Regions from separate parts of the Streptomyces changanensis genome, predicted to be linked through region 2. Evidence: riboswitches for the same ligand, from Rfam matches in the RefSeq annotation. Region 2 holds a riboswitch; each other region holds the start of a gene.

Region 1 (7,186 bases), 2.7 Mb from region 2:
GCGACGTCCTCGGCCTCAAGATGAAGGTCGTCTGCGGCGGTACGTCGATGGGCAACCAGATCTACGCCCTGGAGCGCGGCGTCGACATCCTCGTCGCCACCCCGGGCCGGCTGCGCGACATCATCAACCGCGGCGCCTGCTCGCTGGAGGCCGTCCAGGTCGCCGTCCTCGACGAGGCCGACCAGATGGCGGACCTGGGCTTCCTGCCCGAGGTCACCGAGCTGCTCGACCAGGTGCCGGCCGGCGGCCAGCGCCTGCTCTTCTCCGCCACGATGGAGAACGAGATCGCGACGCTGGTCAAGCGCTACCTGACCGACCCGGTCGTCCACGAGGTCGACAGCGCCCAGGGCAACGTCACCACCATGACCCACCACGTCCTGGTCGTGAAGCCCAAGGACAAGGCGCCGGTCACCGCCGCGATCGCCGCCCGCAAGGGCCGCACCATCATCTTCGTCCGCACCCAGCTGGGCGCGGACCGCATCGCCGAGCAGCTGCAGGACACCGGCGTCAAGGCCGACGCGCTGCACGGCGGCATGACCCAGGGCGCCCGTACGCGGGTCCTGGAAGACTTCAAGAAGGGCTACGTCAACGCCCTCGTCGCCACCGACGTCGCCGCCCGCGGCATCCACGTCGACGGCATCGACCTGGTCCTGAACGTCGACCCGGCCGGCGACCACAAGGACTACCTGCACCGTTCGGGCCGTACCGCCCGTGCGGGCAAGTCCGGCGTCGTCGTCTCGCTGGCCCTGCCGCACCAGCGCCGCCAGATCTTCCGCCTCATGGAGGACGCGGGCGTCGACGCCACGCGCCACATCGTGGGCGGCGCCGGGGCGTTCGACCCGGAGGTCGCCGAGATCACCGGTGCCCGGTCCCTGACCGAGGTGCAGGCCGACTCCGCGAACAACGCCGCCAAGCAGGCCGAGCGCGAGGCGGCCGACCTCGCCCAGCAGCTGGAGCGCATGCAGCGCCGCGCCGCCGAGCTCCGCGAGGAGGCCGACCGTCTGGTCGCCCGCGCCGCGCGCGAGCGGGGCGAGGACCCGGAGGCCGCCGTCGCCGAGGTGACCGAGGCCGCCGAGGCCGAGGTGCAGGCCGCCGTCGCCGCCGTACCGGCCCAGCCCGAGCGGGACTCCCGCGACGACCGCTCGTCCTCGTACGAGCGCCGGGACCGCCGCGACGAGCGGGGCAACTTCGAGCGCCGCGACCGCGAGGACCGGGGTGGCTACCGCCGCGACGACCGCCGGGACAACGACCGTGGCGGGTTCCGCCGCGACAACGACCGCCCGTCGGGTGGCTTCCGCCGCGACAACGACCGCCGCGACGACCGGGGCGGCTTCAACCGCGACCGTGACGACCGCGGTGGCCGCTCCTTCGAGCGCCGGGACAACGACCGCGGCGGTTTCCGTCGGGACAACGACCGTCCGGCCTCGGGTGGTTTCCGCCGGGACAACGACCGTCCGGCGTCCGGTGGCTTCCGCCGTGACAACGACCGTCCGGCCTCGGGTGGTTTCCGCCGTGACAACGACCGTCCGGCGTCCGGTGGCTTCCGTCGTGACAACGACCGCCCGGCCGGTGGCTTCCGCCGCGACGACCGTCGTGACGACCGCCCCACCGGCGGTCACCGCGGCAGCGACCGTCCGTTCAACCGCGACCGTCGGGACGACCGCCCCGCGGGCGGCGGCTTCCGCTCCGGCGGCCACGAGCGCCCGTACGGTCGCCGTGACGACCACCGCGGCGGCTCGAACACCGGCTCCGGCTCCGGCTCCTCCTTCGGGCGCCGCGACGACAAGCCCCGCTGGAAGCGCAACGGCTGACGCCCCGTAGGGCGCCCGACGGGCCCGTACGCGACACCTCGTGTGCCGCGTACGGGCCCGTCCCGGTTCCGGGACGGGCCGTACGAGGGTGTTGTGCCGATACCCGATCGGCTCACCGGTCCCGGCGGGCTATGCTCGGGGATGACCCGTCGAGGGCCCTTAGCTCAATTGGCAGAGCAGCGGACTTTTAATCCGTTGGTTGTGGGTTCGAGTCCCACAGGGCCTACCAGTCGCGAGCCTCCGCGGCTCGTCACGGGGTCTGGTGCCCCGGCCGGTTCCTTCCGGCCGGGGCATTCGTGCGTCCGGGGGCGCCGCGCTCCCTTTCGAGGCCGTTCCGGACCCGCTCCGGGGCCGGTGATGGCCCGCTGTCGGGGGCCTCGTCGCCGGCGAACCGGGAATTTCTTCAGCTTTCTGGCGCTGAAGGCGCGAAATGGTCAACGGCACCCCCCGGGATGGCGTAAGGTTGTGTTCAACGACGCGGGGTGGAGCAGCTCGGTAGCTCGCTGGGCTCATAACCCAGAGGTCGCAGGTTCAAATCCTGTCCCCGCTACTGAAACCGAAGGCCCGGTGCTTACAGCACCGGGCCTTCGGCGTTTTCCCGGTCGGGCTGTCGGGCGGTCGAACAGCGGCCGGGCGACGTCGGTCGGCGGACGGTCGGCCGGATGGTCGGATGGTCGGATGGCCGGTCGGGCGGTCGATGGCGCGGCTCCCGGGATGTGGCCGCCGCCTCGCCCGGTCGGCCGACCGCGGGTCGCCGGGGAGGGCGGCTGCGGCCAGCCTGGGGTGGTGGGGCAGCGAGCGGAGTACGGCGAGGGCGGCGACGAGCGGGCCGGTGACGACGCGCGCGACGGCGCCGCCGGCCGGGGTGGCCGCGGTGCCCCGGTGCCCCACGGCGGCGGTGCCGGCCCGGTGCCCCACGGCCACGGCCGTGCCGAGCGGGATCGGGTCGAGGCCGGTCAGGTCGAGTCAGGTCGGGCCGAGACCGGTGGGGTGGTCCGGCGGATCGTGCGGGGGCTTCCCGGGCTGCTGCTCGTCGGGGGCGTGGCGTACGACATCGCGACCCCGCCGCCCTTCACGGGCGTCCCCTTCTTCGTCGCCGCGCCGCTCATCGCCGCACCCCTCTACACCCGGCGCGCGACCCTCGTCGTCGCGCTGTGCGCCGTCCTGGCCGTGATCGCGCCGCACCTGGTCGAGAAGCCCTTCCCCCGGGTTCCCACGCTGACCGAGCTGCTGACCGTGGTCACCGTCGGCGGGCTCGCCCTGCTCATCAACCGGCTCGTACGGCGCAGCGGCGAGCGGCTCGCCTCGGCGCGGGTGATCGCGGAGACGGCGCAGCGGGCGGTGCTGCCGGTGCCCGCCGAACGCATCGGCGGACTGCGGGTGGCCGCGCGTTACGAGGCCGCGCAGGCCGACGCGTCCATCGGCGGGGACCTGTTCGCCGTGCAGGACACCCCGTACGGGGTCCGGCTCGTCGTGGGGGACGTGCGGGGCAAGGGCCTGGGCGCGGTGGAGGCCGTGGCGATCGTCATCGGGGCGTTCCGCGAGGCCGCCGAGCAGGAGAGCTCGCTGGAGGCGGTGGCGCAGCGGCTGGAGCGGGCGCTCGCCCGGGAGGGGACCCGGCGGGACGGCCTGGACGCGGTGGAGGGGTTCACGACGGCGGTGCTCGCCGAGGTCCCGCGCGGCGACGGGACGGTACGGGTGGTGAACCGGGGCCACCCCGAACCGCTGCTGTTGGGTGCGGACGGCCGCGTGGCCGTGCTGGAGCCGCCGGAGCCGGCGCTGCCGCTGGGCATGGGGGAGCTGGGCACCTGGCCGGACCGCGCGTACACGGCGCCGTTCCCGCCGGGGGCGACACTGCTCTTCCACACGGACGGCCTCACCGAGGCGCGGGACGCGGCGGGCATGTTCTACGACCCGGCCGCCTGGCTGGAGGGGCGGACCTTCCCGGCGCCGGGGGAGCTGCTGGACGGGCTGGTCGACGACGTGCGGCGGTACACGGGCGGCGGGGCGGACGACGACATGGCACTGCTCGCGGTCGCCCGCCCCGACGGGCACGCTCCGTGAGGGGAGGACAGCTCTCGGCGATAACAATTGACAAACCGTCAGAAAGTCGTGGTCGGTCGGAGGGGTCTCGAACCCCTTGACGCGGTGTCAATTCGCCGGGAAATGTCTGCCTATAGGGGACTTGGTGCCTGTCGTCGGCCCTCACGAATACCCGGCAACGGCTTGGAATACGACCCGTGCGTCTATTAACGTTCGATAACGCAGCGCGGTCGTACCAGCCGTCGCAGAGGCGGCACCGTGCGCATGCGCCGAATCCCGCGAGGGAACCGGGGACCCACCACACCTGGGGTGAATCGGGCTGCATTCCGGCCCGTAGGAGACCTTCCTGCTCCGAACCCGTCAGCTAACCCGGTAGGCGAGAAGGAAGGAAAGGAGAGCGCCCCCGTGGCGTCCAACAGGCCTGCCCCCGAAGCCCCCTTCGGCGCGTACGACACCACCGGCCAGCCGGTCGGACAGGGCTTCGCCGGCACCGCCGCCCCCGCGGCCGACGTCGAGTGGAACCCCACCGAGGACTCCGTCCGTCCGGTCCGCGGCCGCCACCGCGTCGTCAAGCAGCGCGGCGGCCTCGCCCGCAGCTCCACCGTCCTCGGCGTCGGCGTCATCGCCGCCGTCGGCGCGGGCGGCATGGCCACCGCTCAGGACAAGCCCCGGGTCGCCATATCCCTCCCGGACGTCGGCCTCCCGGACGCTTCCTCGCTGCCCGGCGTCGGCGCCCTGATCGCCGACGACACCACGGACGCCGGCGCCGCCGCCGAGGCCGCCGCCGACCCGCAGGACGTCGCCGCCGCCGACCTCGCGCCCCTCGCCACGCTGTCGTCGGCCTCGCCCGGTGGCCAGGAGGCGCAGGGCGGTTCCGACGCGGGCGAGGCCCTGCGCGCCCGCATCCTCCAGCAGGCCGAGCAGCAGCAGGCGGCCGCCGACGCCGAATCCCGGGCCGCCGCGGAGAAGGCGGCCGCCGAGAAGGCCGCCGCCGAGGCCGCCGCCCAGCAGGCCACCGCCCAGGCCAAGGCGAAGGCCGAGGCGAAGGCCGAGCAGGAGAAGCGCGAGCGCGCCGAGGCCGCGGCCGCCGCCAAGGCGGAGGCCGAGCGCCTGGCCAAGCTCGCCGCGAGCTACGCCCTGCCGACCTCCTCGTACACGATCACCTCGACGTACGGCCAGGCCGGCTCCATGTGGTCCTCCGGCTACCACACGGGCCTCGACCTGGCCGCCCCCACGGGCACCCCGGCCAACGCCGTCCACAGCGGCACCGTGAAGTCGGCCGGCTGGTCCGGCGCGTACGGCTACCGGGTCGTCCTGGAGCTCGCGGACGGTACGGAGGTCTGGTACTGCCACCTCTCCTCGATGACCGTCAGCGCCGGGCAGAGCGTCGGCACCGGCGAGACCATCGGCCGCGTCGGCGCCACGGGCAACGTCACCGGGCCGCACCTGCACCTGGAGGTCCACACGCCCTCCGGCGGCGGCATCGACCCGCTGGCCTGGCTCCGCGGCAAGGGCCTCACCGTCTGACCCCGTCCCCGCTCGAGGCGGCGGCCCGCTCGAGGCGGCGGCCCGCTCGAGGCGGCGGCCCGCTCGAGGCGGCGGCCCGCTCGAGGCGGCGGCCCGCCGGGTGCGCGTCCCGACCGACGGTACGGGCGGTAGGGCGGTACGGGCGGTCCGACGTGGCGTACCGACCGACGGTACGGGCGGTACGGCGTGCGCACCGCCCGCCTGACGTCCGGCGGTCCATCGATCCCGGCAGCCTTGGCGGCACACCCCCCGACGCCAGGGCTGCCGGTCTTCCCCGCCCGGCCGGTCCCGCCCCGTCATGCAAGGCCCGTCCGGCCCGGCTCGCCCCGCCCGCGCTCAGTACCGGTACGGGTTGTACCCCGCGTAGTCGCGGTGCGGCGGCGGGGTCCACACGCGGCCGGTCGCGCGGGCGGCGAACGTCAGCGCCGGGCCGGCCGTCGCCTTCCGCTGCCACATGTGGTGCAGCAGCTCCTGCTCGCGCGCGGTGAAGTCCCGGTCCGCCGCGCCCCGCCGCGCCCGGTGGCGCAGGAACGCCAGCGTCGTCGCGAACGCCTCGTACTCGCCCACCGACCGGGCCGCCGCCGGGCCGTACGCGCGGGCCGCGTAGTCCCGCGCCAGGGACCGCGCCCGCATCGAGGACAGCGCGAGCGGCTCGTCCGCGGTGAGCCAGCCGGCCGCCGCGTACGCCGGCAGCTCGGCGGCTATGGTGCGCAGCTCCCGCTGGCGGGTCCAGACCGCGAGCCACGTCAGCAGCCCGAGCGCCGGCAGCATGAACGCCCCGTACACGGCGACGAACCCCCACGGGCCGAACGTCGTCGAGCCGTTCCACAGCGCGTGCACGCCCATCGCCAGGGCCAGCCCCAGCACCGGCAGCACCACCCGCGCCATTCTGCGGCGGCGGGCCGTCATCGCGGCGATCCCGAACCCGATGCCGGTCAGCACCGTGAACAGCGGATGCGCGAACGGCGACATCACCACCCGTACGAAGAACGTCGCCGCCGTCACCGACCCGATGCCGGAGGTGCCGAACTCCTGGTCCTCGCCGAAGGCGCTGCCCAGGTAGAGGATGTTCTCCGTGAAGGCGAAGCCGGTCGCCGTGAACCCGGCGATCACCACCCCGTCGACCAGGCCCGTGAAGTCACGTCTGCGGAAGAGGAAGACCAGCAGGATCGCGGCGGCCTTGGCGCTCTCCTCCACGACGGGGGCGACGACGGTCGCACCGAGCGTGTCGGCCGATGTCGGGTCGGCGGTCGCGGTGGCTATCCACCGGGTCGCGAAGGTGTTGGCGACGATCGCGACGAGGGCCGCGGCGAACGCCCCCCAGGCGAACGAGAACAGCAGGTTCCTCCACGGACCCGGCTCCACCCGGTCCAGCCAGCGGAACGCCGCCATCAGCAGCGGAACCGGCAGCAGCGCCAGCCCGAGGCCCACCAGGAAGCCCGTCGTGCCCGTCTGCTCGCGCACCAGGGCCAGGATCACCAGGGCGCACAGGGCGAGCACGAGGATCACGGCGGAGGCGCGCACCGCCCTGCTGCGCCAGAACGCGCGCCGGGGCTTGTACCGCCAGCGCGCCCGGTCCGGTACGGCGTCGAAGGACGGCCGTGGGTGGTACGTCGGGATGGCCGGCTGGGCGGGGCCGGCCGGCCGGGTGTGCGGCGGTGCGGGGCGGTGCGCGGGCGTCTGGGACACCCGGCCGACCCTAGACGGCCCCGCCGACACTCCGCGACCGTCTGTGGACGGTCGGGCCGGGCCCGGCGGGCCGGACGGCCGGCTGGCCCCCTGCCGTCGCGGCCCGCCCCGGGCGC
Region 2 (7,186 bases):
GGCTGAAGGCCCTGCTGGACGAGGGCGGGCTGGGGCGTCCGCTGATGCTGCACCACCGGCACCGCAACGCCGCCTCACCGCCCGGGTTCACCGACGCGATGCTCGTCGAGGACTCGGTGGTGCACGAGGTGGACGTGACGCGCTGGCTGCTGGGCCAGGAGGTCGCGGCGGTCACGGTGCTGCGCCCGAGGGCGTCGGGCAACGCCCCGGAGGGGCTCGCCGACCCGCAGTTCGTGGTGTTCGAGACGGACGGCGGCGCCCTGGCCGACGTGGAGGTCTACCTCAACTGCCGTTTCGGGTACCAGGTGCAGGCCGAGGCCGTGTGCGAGAGCGGTACGGCGCGGATCGGCGACGCGCACGGCATGCTCCTCAACACGGCGGGCCGCTGGGGCGGCCGGGTCGCGGCGGGGTTCGAGGAGCGGTTCGAGGACGCGTACGACCGCCAGGTGCGGGCCTGGGTGGACGCCACGCGGCGCGGTGAGGTCACCGGGCCGAGCTGCTGGGACGGGTACGCGGCGGCGGCCGTGTGCGAGGCGGGGGTGCGCGCGCAGGTCGGCGGGGGACGTGTGGAGGTGGCGCTCGCCGACCGCCCGGCCCTCTACGCCTGACCGGGGGCCGCCCCGGTACGCGCCCGTCGGCCCGGCGGGTGGGACGGGTACCGCGCCGCCGGACGGAGCAATGGGCGCGTGGCCGGGGCGGTGGCGCGCACAGGGCCGGGACACCGTCTCCTCGAAGGGGGTCCCCCTGCGTGGAAGCATCCCGCTCGCCGTCCCGGCCCTGGTCTGCGCGCTCGCGGTGACCGCGGGTGCCGCCGCGGCCGCCGTCGCGGCCGTCACCGACACGGACGACCGGGGCACGGACGACCGCGGCACGATCAGCGCCCACACGGACCCCCGCGGTACGGACGCCTCCGGTACGGAGCTTCCGGGGAGGGGCCTCCCCGGCTCGGACGGCACAGGTGCGGACGCCCCGGGTACGGGCGGTCTCCTGTTCGGCGTCGGCAACGTCGTACAGCGGCCGGAGCACCGGCCGGTGAATCACTGCGGCAATCTGGACGGCCGGGGCTGGTCCGCGGACGCGTCCGACCTCACCGCGTCGCCGGCTCCGGGGCAGGGCTCGGGGACCTGCCCCGGAGGGACGGTCAGTACGGGCCGTTGACGTTGTCGATGGAGCCGTACCGGTCGGCCGCGTAGTTGCACGCGGCGGTGATGTTGGCGACCGGGTGGTACGGGTCCAGCGGCGTGCCGGGCACGTGGTACGCGGTGAAGGTCGGGTCGATGACCTGGAGAAGGCCCTTGGAAGGCGTTCCGGCGGCCGCGTTGGAGTCCCAGTTGTTGATCGCGAGCGGATTTCCCGAGGATTCACGCATGATGTTCCGGTGAATTCCCTCGTAGGTGCCGGGAATTCCGTGCCGCGCCAGGACGTCCAGGGATTCCCTGATCCAGCCGTCGAGGTCGTCGGTGTACGTCTTCGTCTGCACGGGGGCCACGGCCGGGCGGGCCTGGGAACGGTCGGCGCGGGCCGGCGCGGGGCGCTCTGCGGCCTTCGCGCCGAGCGTGAGCTTCATGCCGGGCCGGATGTGTGACGGGTCGTCACCGATGACCGGGCGGTTGTCCTGGAACAGCTTCTTCCACCCGCCGGTGACCGCGTGGTCGGCGGCGATGCGGAAGAGCGTGTCGCCTGCGGCCACGGAGTACGTCGTGGGCTTGGCCGCGGTCACGGCGGCGGCCGGCGCGGCCGTGACCTGCGCCGCGGTGACGAGCTGCGTCGTGACGGGCGCCGCCGAAGCGGTCGCGGCGCCGGCCAGGGGCAGGGCGAGAGCGGCTCCACCGGCGCTCGCGACGGCGAGGGTACGGACGAGGCGGTTGTTCCTGGGACGGCGGTGCTTACCCTGTGCGGGCATGGGGGCGTTCCTCTCCGGCGCCTGCGAGGTGAGCTGTCGGGTTCGGACGGGAGATGTCCGGCGGTGGCCGCGGCCACCACTCCACCCCGAGCCGCTCCGGGGACCGGACCGGCGACTTACCTGGTTCCCCCGCTCCTGCCGTGCGTGAGTGGGTGCGGAGTCCGGAAGGCGGCAGGATTCGGCGTTCCCTCCGGAATGCGGTGACCGTAGACGACGGCGGTCGGCGGGAACAAGGCCCGGAATTCCCGCGGGTGATCAATTCCCAAGACCATTTCGCGTGAATTCCTTGACACCGCAGGCCGTCCGGGAATGACGGGCGGTTCCCCGCGTGACGGACGTCACGGGACGCGCCGGCCGCGACCGGGCGGCACAATCCGCCCTAAAGCTCGGCTAATTCGCTCCTCTCCCCCTAAAGGCCCACAATAAACACGGACATCAACGAAACGGACATGACCGCGCGTCCCAGCCGTTGAGGTGAGCGCCGCCCGGGCGGGTCCGGGGAGCGCCGAGCGGTTGCGCCGCCCCGACGGGCGTTCCAGGCTGAATCGATCGGAAACAGCCGACAAAGGGATGGATCGTACAGAAATCGGCATTTCTCATGGCTCACCGTCGGGTGTGGGCGACCTGGGCGGTGCTTCCGGGCCTCACGGCGCCGGCGGTCACGACCACGCCCTCTGCGGCGGCGCCGGAATCCACCCGCGCCGCCGCGCCCGCGTCGGCCCGCCCCGTCGTCGACTGGGCGCGCACCACCGCGGAGACCGCCGGCCAGGGGGGGGTACGCGTCCGAGGATGTGCTCGGGCCCTCGTCCCGGCCGACGTCCACAACGCGCGCCCTTCGCGGGCGCGCGGCTGGGCCGGCTCCGCCCCCTGCTCACGGACCGCCCCGAGCGCTTCCGCCCGGGACCGCCTCCCGGGCTGTCCTCCGCCCGCCACGCCGCCGACCCCGCGGAGGTGGAGGCCTTCGGCTCGAGGACCGGTTCACGGCACACCCCGGAGCAGACCTCCACCGCGCCGTTCTCCACCAAGCTCGACCTCCAGGGCGCCCTGGCCGACCGCGCCGCCCGCCGCGCCTCGACCTGGTGGACACCGCCCGCCCGCACGCCGCCGTCAACACCGTGCAGGCCGACACCGTCATCGCCGCCTGGGACGCGGGACTCCGCCACGGCTCCTGGCGACCCGTCACCGCCCCCTCCACGAGGCGGCGACCGACGGCAGCCCGCGCACCGAGCCCGCCCCCGGCCGGCAGCCGCTCCTCGAAACCCCCGCGCACCCCGACCAGCGCAGCGGCCACGCCGCCACGGCCGGCGCGCCGACCCGGACGCCGACCCTGCTGTCCGGCAGCCCGCGGCCGGACCTGCGCATCACGTCGGTCGTCGCGAAGGTCGCCCGCACCCACGCCCGCCACGACGACCAGGACGCCATCGACGCCCGGGGGCGGGCGGGCGTCCACACCCGCACGGCCGACGTGGTCGCCGACGCCACGGGCCGACAGGTGGCGGCCCGGGCGCCGGGCGGGGTACCTCCGGCCGGTGCGCGGCCGGCCCCGGCACGCCGACGCGCGGGCCCGCCGGCGGAACGGGGTCCTCCCGTCCCACCGGCGGGCCCGCGCGCCCTCGCACCGGGGCCGAGCAGTACGTCGAACGCGTCCCAGGGTCGATCCGTGGCCCGAGGGCGGGTGGAGCGGGGCGACCGCGCTCCGGTCGTGGTACGCGGCCGCCCTGCTCGTGGTGCCCGCGACGACGCCGCCGCCGGCCCCTGTTCAGCCGCCGACGCGGGTGACGCCGAACATCAGGGTGCGACGGGCGACGTCGTAGTGGACGGTTCCGGTGTTCGACAGCAGGTCCTGCAGGACGTCGGCGTCGGCGGCGTCCACGGTCAGCACCTCTTCCCAGGCCCCCTCGTCCAGGACGAGCTGGAGGGTGAAGGTACCGGGAGCGGCGGGGTCGCCGGCGACCCAGCTGAACTGGTAGTGGCTGAGCTGGCGGACCTTGATGCTGTCGTCGGTGAGCGGTTGCTCGACCTTGGCCATGTGCTTCTCCTCGTGCGACGGGCGATGCTCCCTGCGGGAGGACTCCGGTGGGTGCCGGGGCGACCGGGTCTCGCCCTCGGCCTACGGAACGCTCGTGGTCAACGGTCGTCGCGCCGCCGGTCGGGCGCATCGGTCTCGATGTGCTCCTTGCGGACCTGGCCGCGGACTTCCTCTTCCTCGACGTGTTCGTCGGTCTCCAGGCGCACCCGCTCCACCGGGACGGCCTCGGTCTCGACGACGGGGCGCTCGGCGTGCAGGGTGACTTCGTGCTCGGCCTCGGTGATCTCGGGGCCGGACAGCGCGGCGTCGCGGTTCGCGTCGGTGATCGGCTCGCGTTCGACGCGGACCTCCTCGTGCCGCACGGGCACGGTCTTCTGGACCTCCTCCGTGACCACGTACTTGCGCAGGCGGGCCCGGCCCACTTCCTGCCTCTCGGTGCCGACGTGCAGCCGCTCCTCGGAGCGGGTCATCGCGTCGTCACCACCGCGGTCCGTCGCGGCCGGCCTGGTCCCCCTGTCGGTTTCGGAGCGGGCCCAGCCTCCCTCACCGGACCGGTTGGCCTGCTCCCACGACTCGTCCCACGCGATGCCGTAGTGCTCGTACAGCCGGTGCTCCTCGTCCTCGGACAGGTGCCCGCCCGCGTCGACGTCCACGTTGGGCGCGTTCTTGACCTTGCTCTTGTCGTAGGGCACCTCCAAGTGGTCACCGACCACGGCGGCGTCCTTGACCGGCACGAAGGACTCACTGGTGCCGAACATTCCGGTCTTGACGCTGACCCACTCCGGGCGGCCGGTGGCGTCGTCGAGGAAGACGTGCCTGGCTTCGCCGATCTTGCTCCCGTCGGGGTCGTAGACGGGATGGTCGAGCACGCTCGGGATCTGCTCTCGGGTGATCATGTGGACCCTCCTGCTTCCTCATCGGGGCTTCCCCGTCCGGCTCACCGATCCCGATGGGACGAAACATCTCTGGAGTGCACAAAAACGACATTTCCCTGTGGGTGACGCACGTGTCCCCCTGCCCGTCGCGGCCTGCTGGGCGGCGACGGGCAGGGGTCGGCGACGGGCAGGGGGGCCGGATCTGGCCCCGCCGGGCCGTGTCCCGCTACCTGAGGCGCGCGGCGAGCGGGAGGTTCTGCCGGCGCACGTCACCGGCGACGAGCCTGGCCACCTGCTGGGCGCCGTGGGTGTCGAAGTGGGTGCGGTCGTCGCAGAAGAAGGCCCCTACGGGTCCCGATCCGTAGTCGCCGTTGTGGGGGCAGAAGCGCAGGCTGTTGTAGAGCGAGACGCTCAGCGTCTGCAGGTCGACGACCGGCGCCCGGGCGGCGGTCCCCGCGGCGTGGGTCTGCTCGACGAAGCCGCGGTTCCTGGTCGCCGTGCTGCCGGAGCAGGTGAGGGCGGCGACGGGGGTGAGCAGCACCGGGTGGGCGCCCCGGGCGAGGGCGGCCTTCGCCATCATCGTCATCAGCTGCTGGTAGCGGGCCGGGCCGACGTGCCGCGGGCAGGTGGAGGAGGAGTCGTTGATGCCGAACTGGATGAACAGGTAGTCGCCGGCCTTCATCCCGGTGCTCGCGTTCAGCATCGCCTGCCAGCGGGCGGAGTACGTCGGGGAGGTGATGACGCACTCGCCGTCGGAGCCCTTCGTACCGCTCACGTTCGACTCGTACAGCCACGTCTGGATGCTGCGGCCGCCCACCGCCTGGTTCCTGACGGTCACGCCACTGTCGAACAGGGCGCCGAACTGGCTGCCCCAGCCGACGGGGCAACGGCCGTTGGGGTTGGCCATGGTGGAGTCACCGGCCAGCCAGACGGTGACCGGCTGCGCCGCGGCCCGTGCGGCGGGGGCCGCCGCGCCGGAGGCGCCGGCGCAGTGCGCCGCGGTGGCGTCGGCCGCCGAGGCGGCGCGGACGCCGAGGCCGGACAGGGCGATGACCAGCGCGGCGGTGAGGAGCGTCCGCGTCGGCGACCTCCGCGACGTCCACCACCTCGGCGGCTTCCACGAGTCCGGCGCGCTCGGTGGGTTCGGTTCGCTCGGTGGGTTCGGTTCGCTCGGCACGTCCGGCGGGTTCCATTCGCCGGCCGCGTTCGGTGCGCTCGGTGCGCTCGGTGCGTTCTCCATCGGGTTCCCTTCCGGGTCGGGGTGCGTTCGGCGGCCGGTCAGCGCAGGTACGCGGCCAGGGGCAGGTTCTGTTCCCGGACGCCCTGGAGCACCAGCCCGCCGATACGCGTCGCGCCGTACTGCGAGAAGTGGGTGTTGTCGGTGACGCCGTCGACGGAGGAGCGGAGGTAGAGCTGTGCGGAGGCGGTCGGACCCAGGGATTCGACGAGCGCCTTGCTCCGGGCGGTCAGGTCGATGACCGGCACGTTCCGCGCCGCGCCGAGCGCGCGCATCTCGCCGGGCAGGTTCACACCGGCGCCGTTGACGTGGAGCGCCGTGGGGGTGAGTCGGTCGCCGTCGAACAGCCGCCGGACCGGTGGCGTGACCAGGACCGGTACGCCGCCCTTGGCCCGGACCTGGGTGATCATGGTCGTGAGGTTGTTCCGGAAAGCGGACGCGCCGGTCTGCTTGTCGTTGTGGCCGAACTGGATGAAGACCGGGTCGTTCGCCCTGACCTTCGACAGCAGCGCCGGGAAGAGCGCCGCGTTTCCCAGGAAGCTGCCCGAACTCTCGCCGGAGTCCGCGTGGTTGGCGATGACGGCGCCGGGGCGCACCGCGGCCGTGACCATCTGGCCCCAACCGGTGTACGGAGCGGTCGGCTGGTCGCACACGGTGGAGTCGCCGGCCAGGTGGGCGACCAGCGGCCGGGTCGCCGGCTTCACCGAGACGGCCGAGACCTGCGGGGCGGGCCCGGTGAAGCGGATGTCCAGACCGGGGTTCCCGGTCCCGCCCTGGCCGGTCGGCTGCCCCTCCGGCTGCCGCACGTCCACCGTGAACGCGTACGTGGCGACGGCACCGGCCGCCGTTCCCGTCGCCGGGAGCATCAGCCGTCGGGCCTCCACCCACATCTCGGTCCGCCCGGCGGCGGCACCGCCGCCGAGGGAGACCGCCACGTCGTAGCTGCCCGGGGGGACGGCGTAGTGGCAGGTGATCGGGGCGGTGCCGGAACAGCCGGCCGGGAGGGCCCGTGACGCGGCGGTACCGGCGTGCGCCGCTCCCGTCCCCGCGAGCGTCGCGAGGGTCAGGAGACCGGCTGCCGCCAGCCGGGGCCGGCTCCCGCCCCGGCCGCGCGGTGTCATGGCTATGACAAACATGGGTCC
Region 3 (7,186 bases), 5.3 Mb from region 2:
CCGGCTGTCGGAGCTCGTCGGCCGGTACGAGATGCTCCACGACGTGCGGGGCCGCGGACTGATGATCGGCCTGCAGTTCGGCAGGCCCACGTCGCTGGGGCTGCGCAGCCGTTGGACGATGCTGCAGACGGCCCGCAAGGGGCTGTTCGCGCAGATGGTCGTGGTGCCGCTGCTCCAGCGGCACCGCATCCTCACCCAGGTCTCCGGCGACCGGCTCGAAGTGATCAAGCTGATCCCGCCGCTGGTCCTCACGGAGGGGGACGTCGAGCGGTTCGTCGCCGCGTTCACCGCCGTCATGGACGAGGCCCACAGCGGCGGCGGCCTCATCTGGGACTTCGGTCGCACCCTGGTGAAGCAGGCCGTCGGCAACCGCTGACCCGGCTGCGGCGGGTGGTGGTGGCGCGGCGGCCACGCGGGCGCGCCGCCGCCCCGCCCGTCAGTCGGTGAGCAGGCGGTGGCGCAGCCGCTCGCGGGTCGCGCCGTCGAGCGAGAGCCCCTCGCTCAGGTACCGCTTGGTCGAGCCCCAGTGCTCCTCGATCGTCTCGTACGCCGTCGCCAGGTACTCGACGCGCGCGTCGAAGAGCGGCGCGAGGAGCTCCATCACCTCCGGGGACATCCCGGTGGGCGAGGAGTCGCTGCGGTGCACCTTGTACCGGCGGCGCGGGTCGTTCGACTTGAGGTAGTCCGCCTCGATCGCGTCCCGCTCGACACCGACGGCCAGCAGTGCCACCGCCACGGACAGGCCCGCCCGGTCCTTGCCCGCCGCGCAGTGCATCAGCGCGGGGACGCTGTCCTCGGCGAGGGCGTGCAGCACCCGGCTGTGCTCGGCGGTCCGGTCGGCGACGATGCTGCGGTACGCGTACCGCATCCGCGCCGCGGCCTTGCCGTCACCGAGGAGGTCCCGCAGCTGCTCGATGTCGCCGTCGCGCACCATCCGCCAGAATTCGGCGCCGTCGGCCGGGTCGGTCAGCGGGATGTTGACGTTCCGCACGCCGGGCAGCTCGATGTCGGGCCCCTCCAGGGCCTGGTCGGCCGCGTTGCGGAAGTCGAAGACGGTGTGGAGTCCGAGCGAGGCGAGGAGGACGGCGTCCTCGGCGGTGGCGTGCGCGAGGTGCCCGCTGCGGAACAGCACACCGTCGCGCACCCGGCGCCCGTCCACGGTCGGCAGCCCGCCCACGTCGCGGAAGTTGCGCACGCCGGTGAGCTCCGGCTCGGCGGTCGGCGGGACGTCCGGCAGCTGCTGCGTCACGGGGGCTCCTCCGTGTCTCGCGTCGGCGACGGCCGCCGACGATGTCGCGGATCAGACGATACGACATCGCTTCCCCCGGTGAAGATCACCATGCGGGTCGCACTCCTGTCGCCCGCGCGCGGCCCCGCCCGTGGTCAGCGCCCTGCGGAGCGGGCGCGCGGAGCCCTGCGGGGCGCCCGTCCGTCGGGTCGTTCTGTCCCCGTTCGCCGCCTTTCGCGCATCGGTCCGGCGGTGGCCGCCGTCGGTGCGGGCGGTCGGATGGGTGAGGGGTGGGCCGATGGTCGCCTTGATCACGTTCGGTGGCTTCTGTCCGTATTCGCGACGTAAGTGGTAACACGCCCCGTAAACAAGGGAGATGGCCTTCGGTGCGTGAGCAGCGTCATAGAAGTGACGGACCGTGGCCGACCGCGGCGCCGAAATGGCCTGCGCAGCACGGGAACACATGATCCGCAATCCACGGAGGGTGACCGGAATTCCGGCGCGAATTCCGAAGGGCGAATGCACGGGCGCAACCATCCGCTTGTTCCCGGCGTCCTGACTCGTTTACGGTCCCGACCAGCCGGGCGGATCGCCGAATCCTGCCGCCGCCCCGGAATTCGCACTCACCCAACGTGTGGCAGGAGCGGGGGAACCAGGTAGTCCGCCGTACGGGAATTCCCGTACGGCTAGGGGTGAAGTCGCGCCACCGGCGCGGCCGGGCAGCTCCAGCCCGAACCCGACAGCTCACCTCGCAGGCGCCGGAGAGGAAATAGCCATGCCCGCCAAGGGTAAGCACCGCCGTCCCAAGTCCAGCCCGCTCACCCGCGGTTTCGTCGCCGCCGGTACCGGTGGCGCCGCCATCGCCCTCCCGCTCATCGGCGCTACCGGAGCCAACGCCGCCGCCCCCGCGGCCGCCCCGGCCACCGCCCCCCAGGCCGCCGTCGCGTCCGTCACCGAGGCCGCCAAGCCCGCCGCGCGGGTGTACACCGTCGCGGCCGGCGACTACCTGGCGAAGATCGCGCACAACAAGAACGTCAAGGGCGGCTGGCAGAAGCTGTACGCCGACAACCGCGACGTCATCGGCGGCGACCCGGCGCTCATCCACCCGGGCCTCAAGCTGACCCTCGGCGCCAAGAACCCGGACAAGGCCGACCAGGCCCGTCCCGAGGCCCGCGCCTCCCGCTCCGCCGCCTCGTCCCCGGCGCCGGCGAAGGCCGCCCCGCAGCAGGCCGCCCCGCAGAAGGCCGCCAAGGTCGAGCAGCAGGCCCCCGCGCAGAGCAGCTCCTCCGGCTTCACCGCCCCGGTCTCGGCGGGCGTCTCCACCCCGTACCGCGCCTCCGGCTCCATGTGGTCCTCCGGCTACCACACCGGTGTCGACTTCACCGCCTCCTCCGGCACCACCGTCAAGGCCGTGGGCCCGGGCACCGTGGTCTCGGCCGGCTGGAGCGGCGCGTACGGCAACGAGGTCGTCATCAAGCACGCCGACGGCAACTACTCGCAGTACGCCCACCTCTCCTCCCTCTCCGTCTCCGCCGGCCAGACCGTCGGCGGCGGCCAGCAGATCGGCCTCTCCGGCTCCACCGGCAACTCCACCGGCCCGCACCTGCACTTCGAGATCCGCACCAGCCCCGGCTACGGCTCGGACATCGACCCGCTGGCGTACCTCCGGGGCCACGGCGTCAGCATCTGACGCCCGGCGCTCCGCGCGCCCCGCACCGCCGCACGACGCCGCCCGGCACCCCTCAGGGTGCCGGGCGGCGTCGCGGTGGCGGAGATCACGCCCCGTCAACCCCTCCTACGGTCGCGTAGGCCACACCGCGCGGAGGAAGATGTGCTGCCGTGGCAGACGATTCGACGATGGGGGAGAACGACGTGATCGGGTCGTACACGGCGATCGGCGACAGCTTCACCGAGGGCGTCGGGGACCCGGGTCCCGACGGGCGCTTCGTCGGCTGGGCCGACCGCCTGGCGGTCCTGCTGGCCGACCGGATCCCCGAGGAGGGGCACTTCCGCTACGCCAACCTCGCCGTGCGCGGCAGGCTCCTCGACCAGATCGTGGCGGAACAGGTCCCGAGGGCGAAGGCCCTCGCCCCCGACCTGGTGACCTTCTGCGCCGGCGGCAACGACATCATCCGCCCCGGCAGCGACCCGGACGACGTCGCCGAGCGCTTCGAGCGGGCGGTCGTCGACCTGACCTCCCACATCGGCACGGTCCTCGTGACCACCGGCTTCGACACGCGCGGCGTGCCGGTCCTGCGCCACCTGCGCGGCAAGATCGCCACGTACAACGGCCACGTGCGCGCCATCGCCGACCGGTACGGCTGCCCCGTCCTGGACCTGTGGTCCCTGCGGACCGTCCAGGACCGGCGCGCCTGGGACCACGACCGCCTGCACCTGTCGCCCGAGGGCCACACGCGCGTGGCCCTGCGCGCCGCGCAGGTCCTCGGCCTGGAGGTCCCGGCCGACCCGGACCAGGCGTGGCCGCCGCTCCCGCCGCGCGGGACCCTGGAGGGGCGGCGCGACGACATCCAGTGGGCCCGCGAGTACCTGGTGCCCTGGATCGGTCGCCGCCTGCGCGGCCAGAGCTCCGGCGACCGCGTCTCCGCCAAGCGCCCGGACCTCCTGCCCCTGTAACCGGGGCACGCGCGGGGACGCGGCCCACGGGGCGCGTCCCCGCGCGTGACCGCCGCGCCGGCGCCCACCGGCGCGGCGGTCACCCGCCCGCCCGGAGGTACCGCGAACGCCCGCACCCCGGCGTCTCGGAGCCGAGGCAGGCATCAGAGGCGCACCGCTTCCGCCCGTCCCGCCGGCGTTCGTCCAGCCCGTCCCGCCGGCGTCCGTCCCACCGGCCTCCGTCCCGCCCGCTACGCCGGCGCCGGGGCGCCCAGCTCGCGGGCGAGCGCCTCGTCCGCCCAGCGCAGCATCGTCCCGCGGGCCAGCGACCCCCGGTACACCGTCATCTGCACCGCGAGCCCGTCCAGCAGCGCCGTCAGCCGGCGGGCCGCGCCACGGGGGTCGGCGCACCGGAACTCACCCGCCGCCGCCCCCTCGGCGAACACCTCCGCCAGGGCCGCCTTCCACTGCCGGTCCAGCCCCGCGGCGACCTCCCGCAGCGCCGGCTCGCGCGGGGCCGCCGCCCACGCCTCGATCCACAGCCGCCACCCCTTCGCCTGCCCGCTCGGCACGTACCAGCGCACCGCCGCGCGCAGCCGCCGCGCCGCCGAGGCCCGCCGCCCCAGGATCCGCCGCAACTCCGCGAGGTCGCCCTCCGCCGCGTACGCGAAGGCCGCGGCGACCAGCCGCTCCTTCGTCGAGAAGTGGTACAGCACCAGCGCCCCGCTCACGCCCAGGGCCGCCGCCACGTCCGCGACCCGCACCGCCGCGAGCCCCCGTCCCTCGATCTGCTCGACGGTCGCCCGCAGCAGCTCCTCACGCCGCTCGGCCGCGCCCAGCCGCACTCTCGTCACGTCACCCGCCCCGTCGTCCACCCTCAGCGCGGGACAGTATCCCGGACGGCCGGCGGTACCCTCCCGTCCGCTTCCCCGAAACCCCCGGGTGCCGGTCGTACCGTCGGCCCATAATGGAAGCCCCGAGCCCCTTGGAGGTGCTGTGACCGGCGTCGACGCTCCCCGCCCGCTGCGTGCCCGGTTCCGCTCCCTGCGGCCGGCCGCCTTCGGCGCGGACGCCGCCGGCGAGCGGCTGGAGCGCATCCGCCGCTCGCCGAACTTCGCCGACGGGGCCTTCCGCAACCCGGGCGGCGCCGCCGGCCACCGGCCGTCCGGTTCCGCGACCGAGTTCGCGAAGGTCTACTTCCGCAAGGAGGAGCGCCTGCGCCGCGCCCCCGCGCGCCCGATACCCCTCCACCCGGACACCGCCGCCGACCTCGCCGCGCCCCCGGCCACCGGTCTGCGCCTGACCTGGACCGGGCACTCCAGCGTCCTCGCCGAGATCGACGGGCTGCGGGTCCTGTTCGACCCGGTCTGGGGCGAGCGCTGCTCCCCCTTCGCCTTCGCCGGCCCCCGGCGGCTCCATCCCGTCCCGGCGCCGCTCGCCGCGCTCGGCCCGGTCGACGTCGTCGTGATCTCCCACGACCACTACGACCACCTCGACCTGCCGACCGTCCGCGCCCTGGCCGGCACGGAGACCCTCTTCGCCGCCCCGCTCGGCGTCGGCGCCCACCTGGAGCGGTGGGGCGTGTCCCCCTCCCGCCTGCGCGAGCTGGACTGGAACGAGTCGACGCGGATCCGCGACGTACGCCTCACCGCCACCCCCGCCCGCCACTTCTGCGGCCGCGGACTGCGCAACCAGCAGCACACGCTCTGGGCTTCCTGGGCCGTGGAGGGCCCGGAACACCGCGTCTACCACAGCGGCGACACGGGCTACTTCCCCGGTTTCCGCGACATCGGCGCCGCGCACGGCCCCTTCGACGTCACCATGATCCAGATCGGCGCGTACTCGGACTTCTGGCCCGACATCCACATGACTCCCGAGGAGGGCGTGCGCGCCCACCTCGACCTCCAGGGCGGCGGGCCCGGCGGGGTGCTGCTCCCCATCCACTGGGGCACCTTCAACCTCGCCCCGCACGCCTGGGCGGAGCCGGGGGAGTGGACCCGTGACGCGGCCGCGGAAGCCGGGCAGCGCGTCGCGTTCCCCCGCCCCGGCCGGCCCTTCGAGCCGGCGGCCGAGCTCCCCGTGGACCCGTGGTGGCGCTCCGTCTCCCATCCCCTGACCCACCACTGGCGCCGCTCGCGCCCCCTCGGCACCGCCGCCCCGGCCTCCGACCCGGACCCGGCCCCCCAGCCGTAGGCGGGGTACCTCCGTCACTGGCCCTGACGATCCGTCATGTGGCGTGCCCACAGCGGAAGTCGTGCCCACTTCGCGGAATCGGGCTCGCCGCGCCGGTCCGTCCGGCAGGATGTGCACCAGTCGGGCCGCCGGGGAGGTGGACGGGCGCCGAGGAGGCCGTAGGCAGGGCCGCGGTGGCGCCGGGTCCCCCGGCGAGGCGGCCCCGGCCGGGACCGTCCCGCCCCCCCCGTGCGGCGGTCCGACGTCGTACCGCAGGACCGCCCGAACGGCCCCGGCCCTACCGCGCGCTGCCGAGTGGGGCCCATCTCCCCGAAGTGGACGACTCGCATTGAACGGTCCCTCCGCGCCAGAAGCGCCCACCGCCCAACCCGCCGAACCCGCCGGCTCCGCCGCCCCGGCCGAAGCCGGTGGACCGGCCGTGCCCGCCGCCCGGAAGTCCGCCCCCGACGTGCTGGGCGCCGCGCCCCTCGTCCACCGGTCCGTCCTGGACGTCCCGGCCGGTACGGAGATCATCCCGGAGGTCCGGCGCGTCACCGCCCAGTGGCTGCACAGGAAGTTCGACCGCGCCCCGCTGGAGACCGGCACCCACCACCTCAACGGGCACACGGTCCTGACCTCGCAGGCCCTGTACCGCCTGGACGGCGCGGAGCGCGCGCTGAGGATCCAGCTGCGCGAGGACAAGCACGACGCGACATGGCGGGTCACGGTGGCCGCGGTCTCCCCGGACTCCGCCGACGAGCCGCAGTCCGTCGCCGTCACGCTGGAGTGCTTCGACAACGGGACCACCGCGCTGAGCCCGGCGCGGCCGGCGCTGGTCGAGCAACTGGTCGACGTCCTGCACCCGCGCGACGGCCTCGCCCACCTCACGACCCGCCCCCACGAGGTCACGGCGGCGGACGTCGACCACCTCGTCGACGTCCTGTGCGACCCCGACCGCCGGCTCCCGGCCGTCGTCGCCGCGCGCCCCGTCCAACCCGACGAGGTCTGGACCCGGCGGATGCGGCAGCTGCTCCCCAAGTGCGCGGGCGACGCGTCGCTCCACCTGCTGACCGACGCCGACGCCGTGGTCGCCTTCCGCGAGGCGGTCGGCGAGCACTACCGCGTCGCCCCCGGCGCCGTACGCACCTACCTGCAGGACGTCGACCCGGCCTG
Region 4 (7,186 bases), 2.2 Mb from region 2:
ACGTAGGCGTCGTCCTGGAGGCGGGCCTTCTCGTCGCGCAGCCGCTCCACCCGGGCCGCCGCCTGCTCCGCGAGCCGTTCCTGCTCGGCGATCTCGCCGCGCTGCGACACGTACTGGCGCATCGGGTAGGCGAGGGCCACGACCATGGAGCAGACCACGAGGGCGAGGAACGCGGCCCGGCCGGTCAGCCGGGAGCGGCGCGCCTGACGGCGGCTCTGGGAGCGGTAGACGCGGGCGGCGGTCTGCTCGCCGAGCAGCCGCAGCCTCGTCGCGGTCGAGAACCGGTCCCGGTCCTGGCCCATCGGCTCGCCCCTCCTCACGTACGACGTACGACGTCCCCGGACACGGTACGGGACCGTGGCCGGGGACGTGCGCAACTGCGGCGTCGGGCGGGCGTCAGCCCTTGAAGCGCGGGAAGGCGCTGCGACCGGCGTACACCGCGGCGTCGTCGAGGATCTCCTCGATGCGCAGCAGCTGGTTGTACTTGGCGACGCGCTCGGAGCGGGCCGGGGCGCCGGTCTTGATCTGGCCGCAGTTGGTGGCGACGGCCAGGTCGGCGATGGTGACGTCCTCGGTCTCGCCGGAGCGGTGGGACATCATGCACTTGAAGCCGTTGCGCTGGGCCAGCTCGACGGCGTCGAGGGTCTCGGTGAGGGAGCCGATCTGGTTCACCTTGACGAGCAGCGCGTTGGCCGCGCCCTCCTCGATGCCGCGGGCGAGGCGCTCGGGGTTGGTGACGAACAGGTCGTCACCGACGAGCTGGACCTTCGCGCCGAGCTTCTCGGTGATGGTCTTCCAGCCGTCCCAGTCGTCCTCGAACAGCGGGTCCTCGATGGAGACGAGCGGGTACGCCTCGACGAGCTCGGCGTAGTACTCGGTCATCTCGGCGGCCGTGCGGGACTTGCCCTCGAACGCGTAGGCGCCGTCCTTGTGGAACTCGGACGCGGCGACGTCCAGGGCGAGCGCGATGTCGCGGCCCGGGGTGTAGCCGGCCTGCTTGATCGCCTCCAGGATGAGGTCGAGCGCGGCGCGGTTCGACTCCAGGTTCGGGGCGAAGCCGCCCTCGTCGCCGAGGCCGGTGGACAGGCCCTTCTCCTTCAGCACCTTCTTGAGGGTGTGGTAGACCTCGGTGCCCCAGCGCAGGGCCTCGGAGAAGGACTCGGCGCCGATCGGCGCGATCATGAACTCCTGGATGTCCACGTTGGAGTCGGCGTGCGAGCCGCCGTTCAGGATGTTCATCATCGGCACCGGCAGCAGGTGCGCGTTCGGGCCGCCCAGGTAGCGGAAGAGCGGGAGGTCGGAGGCCTCGGAGGCGGCGTGCGCCACGGCGAGGGAGACGCCGAGGATGGCGTTGGCGCCGAGGGAGGACTTGTCCGGGGTGGCGTCCAGGTCGAACATCGCCTGGTCGATGAGCCGCTGCTCGGTGGCGTCGTAGCCGACGAGCTCCGGTCCGATCTGCTCGATGACGGCGAGCACCGCCTTCTCGACACCCTTGCCGAGGTAGCGGTCCTTGTCACCGTCGCGGAGCTCGAGGGCCTCGAACGCACCGGTGGAGGCACCGGAGGGGACGGCAGCACGGCCGGTGCTGCCGTCGTCGAGGCCGACCTCGACCTCGACCGTGGGGTTGCCTCGGGAGTCCAGGATTTCCCGGGCTACGACGACGTCGATGGACGGCACGAGCATCTCCTTCTGGGATGTGACGCGTGGAGTGCAGGGGCTTCACCCTTGCGGCAAGAGCCTAACCGGCTCCGGGGCCGGTGCCCGCGACCGCCCGCCTCCTGGGACGAAAAAGGGCACAACCACCCATGAGTCGGGACGAACTGACAGCGTTCCTACTGATGAGTAATCACGCTGAGCGGGTCGACACTCATCCGTCCTGGCCCGGTTCGCCCCGTTTCGCACGGGGGTCCTGACGGCGGAGGGCCCCGGTCCGGCACACCCCCGGGTGGAGGGCGCGTCGGGGCCGGGGCCGGTCGCCGCGGGGGGTCAGCTCAGGTGGAGCTGCTGGCCCGGGTAGATCAGGTCGGCGTCGGAGACGATGTCCTCGTTCAGGTCGAACAGCTTCTTCCAGCCGCCCGCGACCTTCTCGGCCGTGGCGATGGAGCTGAGCGTGTCGCCGGCCTTGACGCGGTACTCGCCGTCGCCCTTCTCGACCTTCTCGCCGGTCGGGGTGGTGACGGTGCCGGAGGACTTCGGGGCGGCCTTGGGCGTCGCGGCCTTCGGCGTGGTGCGCTGCTCGCTGCGCGTGGTGGGCTCCTCGGCGGTGCGCTCGGCGGCGGCGCCGTCGTACGCGGCACCGGACAGGCCGACGCCGCAGCTCGGCCACGCGCCCTTGCCCTGGCCGGCGAGGACCTTCTCGGCCACGGCTATCTGCTGCGACTTGGAGGCCTTGTCGGCGGTCTGGGCGTACGCGGTGCCGCCGTACGCCGCCCAGGTGGAGGCGGAGAACTGCAGGCCGCCGTAGTAGCCGTTGCCGGTGTTGATCGACCAGTCGCCGCCGGACTCGCACTGCGCGACGCGGTCCCACTCGGCGGCGGTGGCGGCGCTCGCGGTCGTGGCGCCGAGCAGCGGGGCGGCGACGGCGGCACCCGTGATGCCGGCGAAGGCGGCGAAACGGACGGCCTTGGACGGGCGACGGTGCTTGCGCTTACCGGAAGAAAGCATGGGTGTGTCTCCTCACCGACGCCTACGAGGTGAGCTGTCGGGTTCGGGCCTGGTGAGTGCCCGGCCGTGCGCTGGGTGGCGCACGGCTTCACCCCTAGCCGGTCCCGGCCGTCCTTCGACGGCCCGGCCCCGGCGCTTACCTTGGGTCCCCCGCTCCTGCCCACGGCGCTGGAAGCGTCGACTGTTCCCGTCGCCGGCGGCAGGATTCGGCGTTACCGGTCGGACGGGGCCCGCGGTGGCGAGCTGGTCTCGACGGTAATCACAGACCGACCCGAAGTTCAAAGGGGGACATTCGGGTCAATCCGCCCCTACTTGCCTGCCCCTTAGGGGTGTTTGCGCAGGTAGGGGCCGAAACGGACGGACCGGGCGGCGGCGACGCGCCAGTTGGGGTGAAGAGACTCTTGTCTCACTTCCCAGAAACGGACATTCAGCCCGTAACTACCCCTTGGGCTGGGCGAGATCGAGGCTCTGGCCAGGGACGATGAGGTCCGGGTCGGTGCCGACGGCCTCGCGGTTGGCGTCGTAGAGGGCCGTCCAGCCGCCGGGCACCTCGTGGGCGTCCGCGATGGCCCAGAGGTTGTCGCCGGGCCGGACGGTGTACGTGCCGTCGGCCGCGAGGCCGTCGGCCGTACGTGCCGCGGCGTCACCCCGCGAGGTGGGCGTACCCGTTCCGCGCCCTTCGACCGCGGCGCCGGTGTCGACGGAGCCGTCACCGGGGACCGGGGCCGTCGGACCGGTCGCGCCCTCCTCCTTGGCCGGCTCGCCGCGGTGCTTGCCGTTGCCGGACGCGGGGGTCGGGACCCCGCCGTCGACGGGGGCCTCGCCGGGGGCCGTCGGGGACGGCTCGGCGGGGGAAGCGCCCGGGGCGGTCGGCGTCGTCGCCGGCGCGGTCGGCCCGGCGGTGGCGCCGGAGCCCGCGGTGGCGCCGGTCGCACCGGAGCCAGGCGTGCCGGAGACGGTGGCGGCCTCGGTGCCGGTCGCGGGCCGGTCCGCCGTGGAGGGCGTGCCGGCGTCGGGGGCGGGCTCGGCGGACGCCTCCGGCTCCTCGGCGCTCGCCGACGGGGCGGGCGAGGTGCCGGGGTCGGTCTCCGCGGTGGAGCCGCCGCCGACGGTCAGGCCGGCGATGGGGGCGCAGGTCTCCCAGGCGGCGGCGCCCTGCGCGGCGAAGACCTTCTCCGCGACGGCGATCTGCTGGGCGCGGCTGGCGAGGTCGGCGCGGGGCGCGTAGGCCGTGCCGCCGTACGCCTGCCAGGTCTCCTGGGAGAACTGGAGGCCGCCGTAGTAGCCGTTGCCGAGGTCGGCGCTCCACATGCCGCCGGTCTCGCACTCGGCGACCCGGTTCCAGGTCTCGGCGTCGGCCGCGGACGCGGTACCCGCGCCGAGCAGCGGCAGGGCGATCGCGGATCCGGTCACCCCCGCGGCGACGACGAGGGCGGGGGCCTGACGGGGTCGACGGTGTCGTCCGTTCCCGGAGCGCATGCGTTGGACCTTTCGCGTGACTGCTGAGGTGACGGTGAACGTAGCGGCATTCGAACGCCAGTCACAAGTCGATGCAGGGGAGATTACGCGAAGATCACAGTTATGACGGAGTGTCAGCTTGCCTCGGGCGTGAACTCCACCGGCAGCGTGCGCAGTCCCCGCATGATGAGTCCGCCGCGCCAGCGCAACTCCTCCGGGGGGACGGCGAGGCGCAGGTCGGGCAGGCGCGTCAGCAGCGTGGCGAGGGCTGTCTGCCCCTCCAGCCGGGCGAGCGGCGCGCCCAGACAGTAGTGGATGCCGTGCCCGTAGCCGAGGTGCTGGTTGTCGCTCCGCGCGAGGTCCAGGGTGTCCGGCCGGTCGAACCGCTCGGGGTCCCGGTCGGCGGCCGCCAGGACGACCAGCACGGGCTCGCCCACCTCGACGCGCTGCCCGCCGAGGGTCAGCGGCTCGGTCGCGAAGCGCCAGGTGGCGAGCTCCACGGGCCCGTCGTACCGCAGCAGCTCCTCGACGCCCGTCTCCAGCAGGCCGCGCTCCCCGGCGGCCAACGACCGCTGCAGGCGGGTGCGCTGGCCGTCGTCGCGGAGCAGGGCGTACGTGCCGTTCCCGATGAGGTTGACCGTGGTCTCGAAACCGGCGAACAGCAGGATGAAGGCCATCGCGGCGGCCTCGTTCTCGGTGAGGTGCTCGCCGTGGTCGGAGGCCCGGATGAGCCCGGAGATCAGGTCGTCGTCCCCGCCCCGCCCCAACCCCTCCCGCTTGCGGTGGATCAGGTCGACGAGGTAGGCCCGCATCCGCTTCACGGCCCGCGCCACCCCGCCGCGCGGCCCGCCGCCGTGCCGGATCATCTGCCCGGCCCAGTCCCGGAAGTCGTCCTGGTCCTCGGCGGGCACCCCGAGCATGTCGCAGATGGCGTGAATGGGGAGCGGGAAGGCGAAGTCGTGGATGAGGTCGGCCTCGCCCTTCGCGGCGAAACCGTCGATCAGCCGGTCCGTCAGCTCCTGCACGCGGGGCGCGAACTCGGCGACCCGGCGCGGAGTGAACGCCTTCGACACGAGCCGGCGCAGCCGCGTGTGGTCCGGCGGGTCGATGTTGAGCAGGTGCGTCATCAGCTCGGCCTTGCGCTCGCCGGGGATGCCGGTCTTGCCCTTGGCGTGCGCCGGCTCGGCGTGGTGCGCCGGGTTCTTGCTGAGCCGCTGGTCGGCGAGGGCCTGCCGGGCGTCGGCGTACCGGGTGACCAGCCACGCCTCCACACCGCTCGGCAGCCGCGTCCGGTGCACGGGTGCGTGCTCCCGCAGCCAGGCGTACGCCGGGTACGGATCGGTGGCGAACTCCCAGGTGAAGAGCTCGGGGGGTGCGGCGGGGTCGTGGGGAGCGTTCACCCCCCGACGGTATCCGGCCCCGCGTCGAGGGCCCGCACGGCACCCGGGTGCCCGGCGTCGGCGGCCTTGCGCATCCAGGCGGCGGCCTCCTCGGGCTCGTGCTCGGCCAGGAGGCGGGCCATCCGGTAGGCGCCGTAGGCGTCGCCGAGCTCGTGGCCGCGCGTGTACCAGTCGACGGCACCGGGGCGGTCGTGCTCCTGCTCGCACAGGACGCCGAGGAGCGTCGCGGCCGCGCCGAGCCCGTGGTCGGCGCACTCGTGGAGGTACCGCTCGGTGGCGTTCCGGGTGCGGATCCGGTCCGGGGCGCGCTCGACCGGCCGGGCGGTGTCCAGCGCGTCGGCGGCCCGGCGCAGCCACAGCTCCGCGAGCAGCTCCTCGCCCCGGTAGCGGTGGAGCGCCCCGATGCTCCCGGCGACGGAGTGGCGGCCCGCTTCGAGCGCGTGGCCGTAGTGGTCGAGGGCCCGTGCGTCGTCGCCCTCGGCGAACAGCAGGTCGCCGAGCCGGTGCGCCGCCTCGGGGTCGCCGCCGGCCGCTCCCTCGCCGAGCCAGTCCATCGCCCGGGCCAGGAGCACCAGGCCCAGCCGGGTCGCCGCGGTGGCGTCGCCCGCCTCGGCCGCCGCCCGCAGGTACGGCTCGGCCGCGCGCCGTTCACCGCGGTCCGCGAGGGCGCGGCCCCACTCCCCCGCCGCGCCCGGGTGCCCGGCGTCGGCGGCCTTCCGCAGCCAGTCCTGCGAACCGGTCAGCCGCGCCAGGCGGTGCATCGCCGCGGCGTCCCCCGCCTGGGCGCGCGCCCGGTAGTGCCGGCCGGCCGCCTGCGCCACGGCCGCGTGGTCGTGGGCCAGGGCCAGGTCCCACACCGCGTCCGGCACCGGGGGGAAGCCGTCGTCCGCGAGCGCGTCGGCGACCAGGGAACCGTACGCCCGCCATCCGCCGTCCTCCTCGACGAGCAGTCCGGCCACGCCGAGGCGGGGGCGGGCCGCCCAGGCGAGGACGTCGTCCAGGTCGCCCGCGTCGTCGGGCGCGTGGTGCCGGTACGCCGCCCGCAGCAGTTCCGGGGGGACCGGGTGGTGCAGACCGCACCGTGCCAGGTCGATCGCGGCGCGCACCAGCAGGTGGCCGCGCGGGTGGCGCGTGGGGCGTTCCGCGCGCCGCCACTCCTCCCACAGGTCGGGGCCGACCGCCAGGTAGGCGGTGACGGCCCGGCCCTCGCACCAGTACAGCGCCGTCTCCAGCCGCCCGTCGTCCCGGGCGACGAGTCTGCCGGTCTCGGCGAGGCTCCACTCGGCGCCCAGCTCCACCGTCCGCGCCCGGCTGAGGACCCGCGCGGGGCCCGGGGCGCCGAAGCGGTGCTCGTCGTACGCGGCGTCGGACATGGTCGCGAGCACCGGCACGCCCCGGGCGGTCAGCCGGGCCAGGAGCGGGGCGTCCAACCCGTGCGGCCCGAGGTGGCGTTCGAGGTCGTCCAGCCACAGGACGCACCGCCCGCCGCGGGCGGCCACCCGCTCGGGCAGGTCCCGCAGATCGGTGCCGGGCGGGGGCACGCAGACCCGCCGGTCGGGCAGGACGCGGCGCAGGGCGGCCCAGGCCGTGGTGGTCTTGCCGGACAGGGGCTCGCCCGTGACGAGCACGAGGCCGCCGCGCCCCGCCGGCCCGGCGAGGAGCCG

What was found. A riboswitch is a leader RNA that binds a small molecule or an ion and turns the genes downstream of it on or off. The one in region 2 is predicted to bind cyclic di-AMP.
Region 1: it holds a riboswitch for cyclic di-AMP, as region 2 does, so the genes downstream of both, NRO40_RS14045 (M23 family metallopeptidase) here and NRO40_RS02150 (transglycosylase SLT domain-containing protein) in region 2, are expected to answer to the same signal.
Region 3: it holds a riboswitch for cyclic di-AMP, as region 2 does, so the genes downstream of both, NRO40_RS25465 (M23 family metallopeptidase) here and NRO40_RS02150 (transglycosylase SLT domain-containing protein) in region 2, are expected to answer to the same signal.
Region 4: it holds a riboswitch for cyclic di-AMP, as region 2 does, so the genes downstream of both, NRO40_RS11875 (LysM peptidoglycan-binding domain-containing protein) here and NRO40_RS02150 (transglycosylase SLT domain-containing protein) in region 2, are expected to answer to the same signal.

Annotation. Positions count from the first base shown of each region.
Region 1 is NZ_CP102332.1:3,187,534-3,194,719, reverse strand. It holds gene NRO40_RS14065 (DEAD/DEAH box helicase) at 1-1,811, shown strand, start outside; tRNA gene NRO40_RS14060 (tRNA-Lys) at 1,965-2,040, shown strand; tRNA gene NRO40_RS14055 (tRNA-Met) at 2,288-2,361, shown strand; gene NRO40_RS14050 (PP2C family protein-serine/threonine phosphatase) at 2,598-3,875, shown strand; cyclic di-AMP (ydaO/yuaA leader) riboswitch at 4,112-4,248, shown strand; gene NRO40_RS14045 (M23 family metallopeptidase) at 4,260-5,381, shown strand; gene NRO40_RS14040 (PrsW family intramembrane metalloprotease) at 5,718-7,070, opposite strand.
Region 2 is NZ_CP102332.1:495,972-503,157, forward strand. It holds gene NRO40_RS02140 (Gfo/Idh/MocA family protein) at 1-608, shown strand, start outside; gene NRO40_RS02145 (hypothetical protein) at 679-1,158, shown strand; gene NRO40_RS02150 (transglycosylase SLT domain-containing protein) at 1,142-1,903, opposite strand; cyclic di-AMP (ydaO/yuaA leader) riboswitch at 1,909-2,064, opposite strand; gene NRO40_RS02155 (hypothetical protein) at 3,083-3,385, opposite strand; gene NRO40_RS02160 (hypothetical protein) at 3,663-3,932, opposite strand; gene NRO40_RS02165 (DUF2382 domain-containing protein) at 4,031-4,828, opposite strand; gene NRO40_RS02170 (SGNH/GDSL hydrolase family protein) at 5,034-6,047, opposite strand; gene NRO40_RS02175 (rhamnogalacturonan acetylesterase) at 6,086-7,165, opposite strand.
Region 3 is NZ_CP102332.1:5,832,676-5,839,861, forward strand. It holds gene NRO40_RS25455 (aspartate aminotransferase family protein) at 1-376, shown strand, start outside; gene NRO40_RS25460 (tyrosine-protein phosphatase) at 437-1,249, opposite strand; cyclic di-AMP (ydaO/yuaA leader) riboswitch at 1,843-2,001, shown strand; gene NRO40_RS25465 (M23 family metallopeptidase) at 2,004-2,918, shown strand; gene NRO40_RS25470 (SGNH/GDSL hydrolase family protein) at 3,086-3,862, shown strand; gene NRO40_RS25475 (TetR family transcriptional regulator C-terminal domain-containing protein) at 4,093-4,695, opposite strand; gene NRO40_RS25480 (MBL fold metallo-hydrolase) at 4,838-6,034, shown strand; gene NRO40_RS25485 (hypothetical protein) at 6,453-7,186, shown strand, end outside.
Region 4 is NZ_CP102332.1:2,681,255-2,688,440, forward strand. It holds gene NRO40_RS11865 (FtsB family cell division protein) at 1-302, opposite strand, end outside; gene eno (phosphopyruvate hydratase) at 397-1,677, opposite strand; gene NRO40_RS11875 (LysM peptidoglycan-binding domain-containing protein) at 1,987-2,664, opposite strand; cyclic di-AMP (ydaO/yuaA leader) riboswitch at 2,669-2,842, opposite strand; gene NRO40_RS11880 (transglycosylase family protein) at 3,103-4,143, opposite strand; gene NRO40_RS11885 (cytochrome P450 family protein) at 4,257-5,522, opposite strand; gene NRO40_RS11890 (hypothetical protein) at 5,519-7,186, opposite strand, start outside.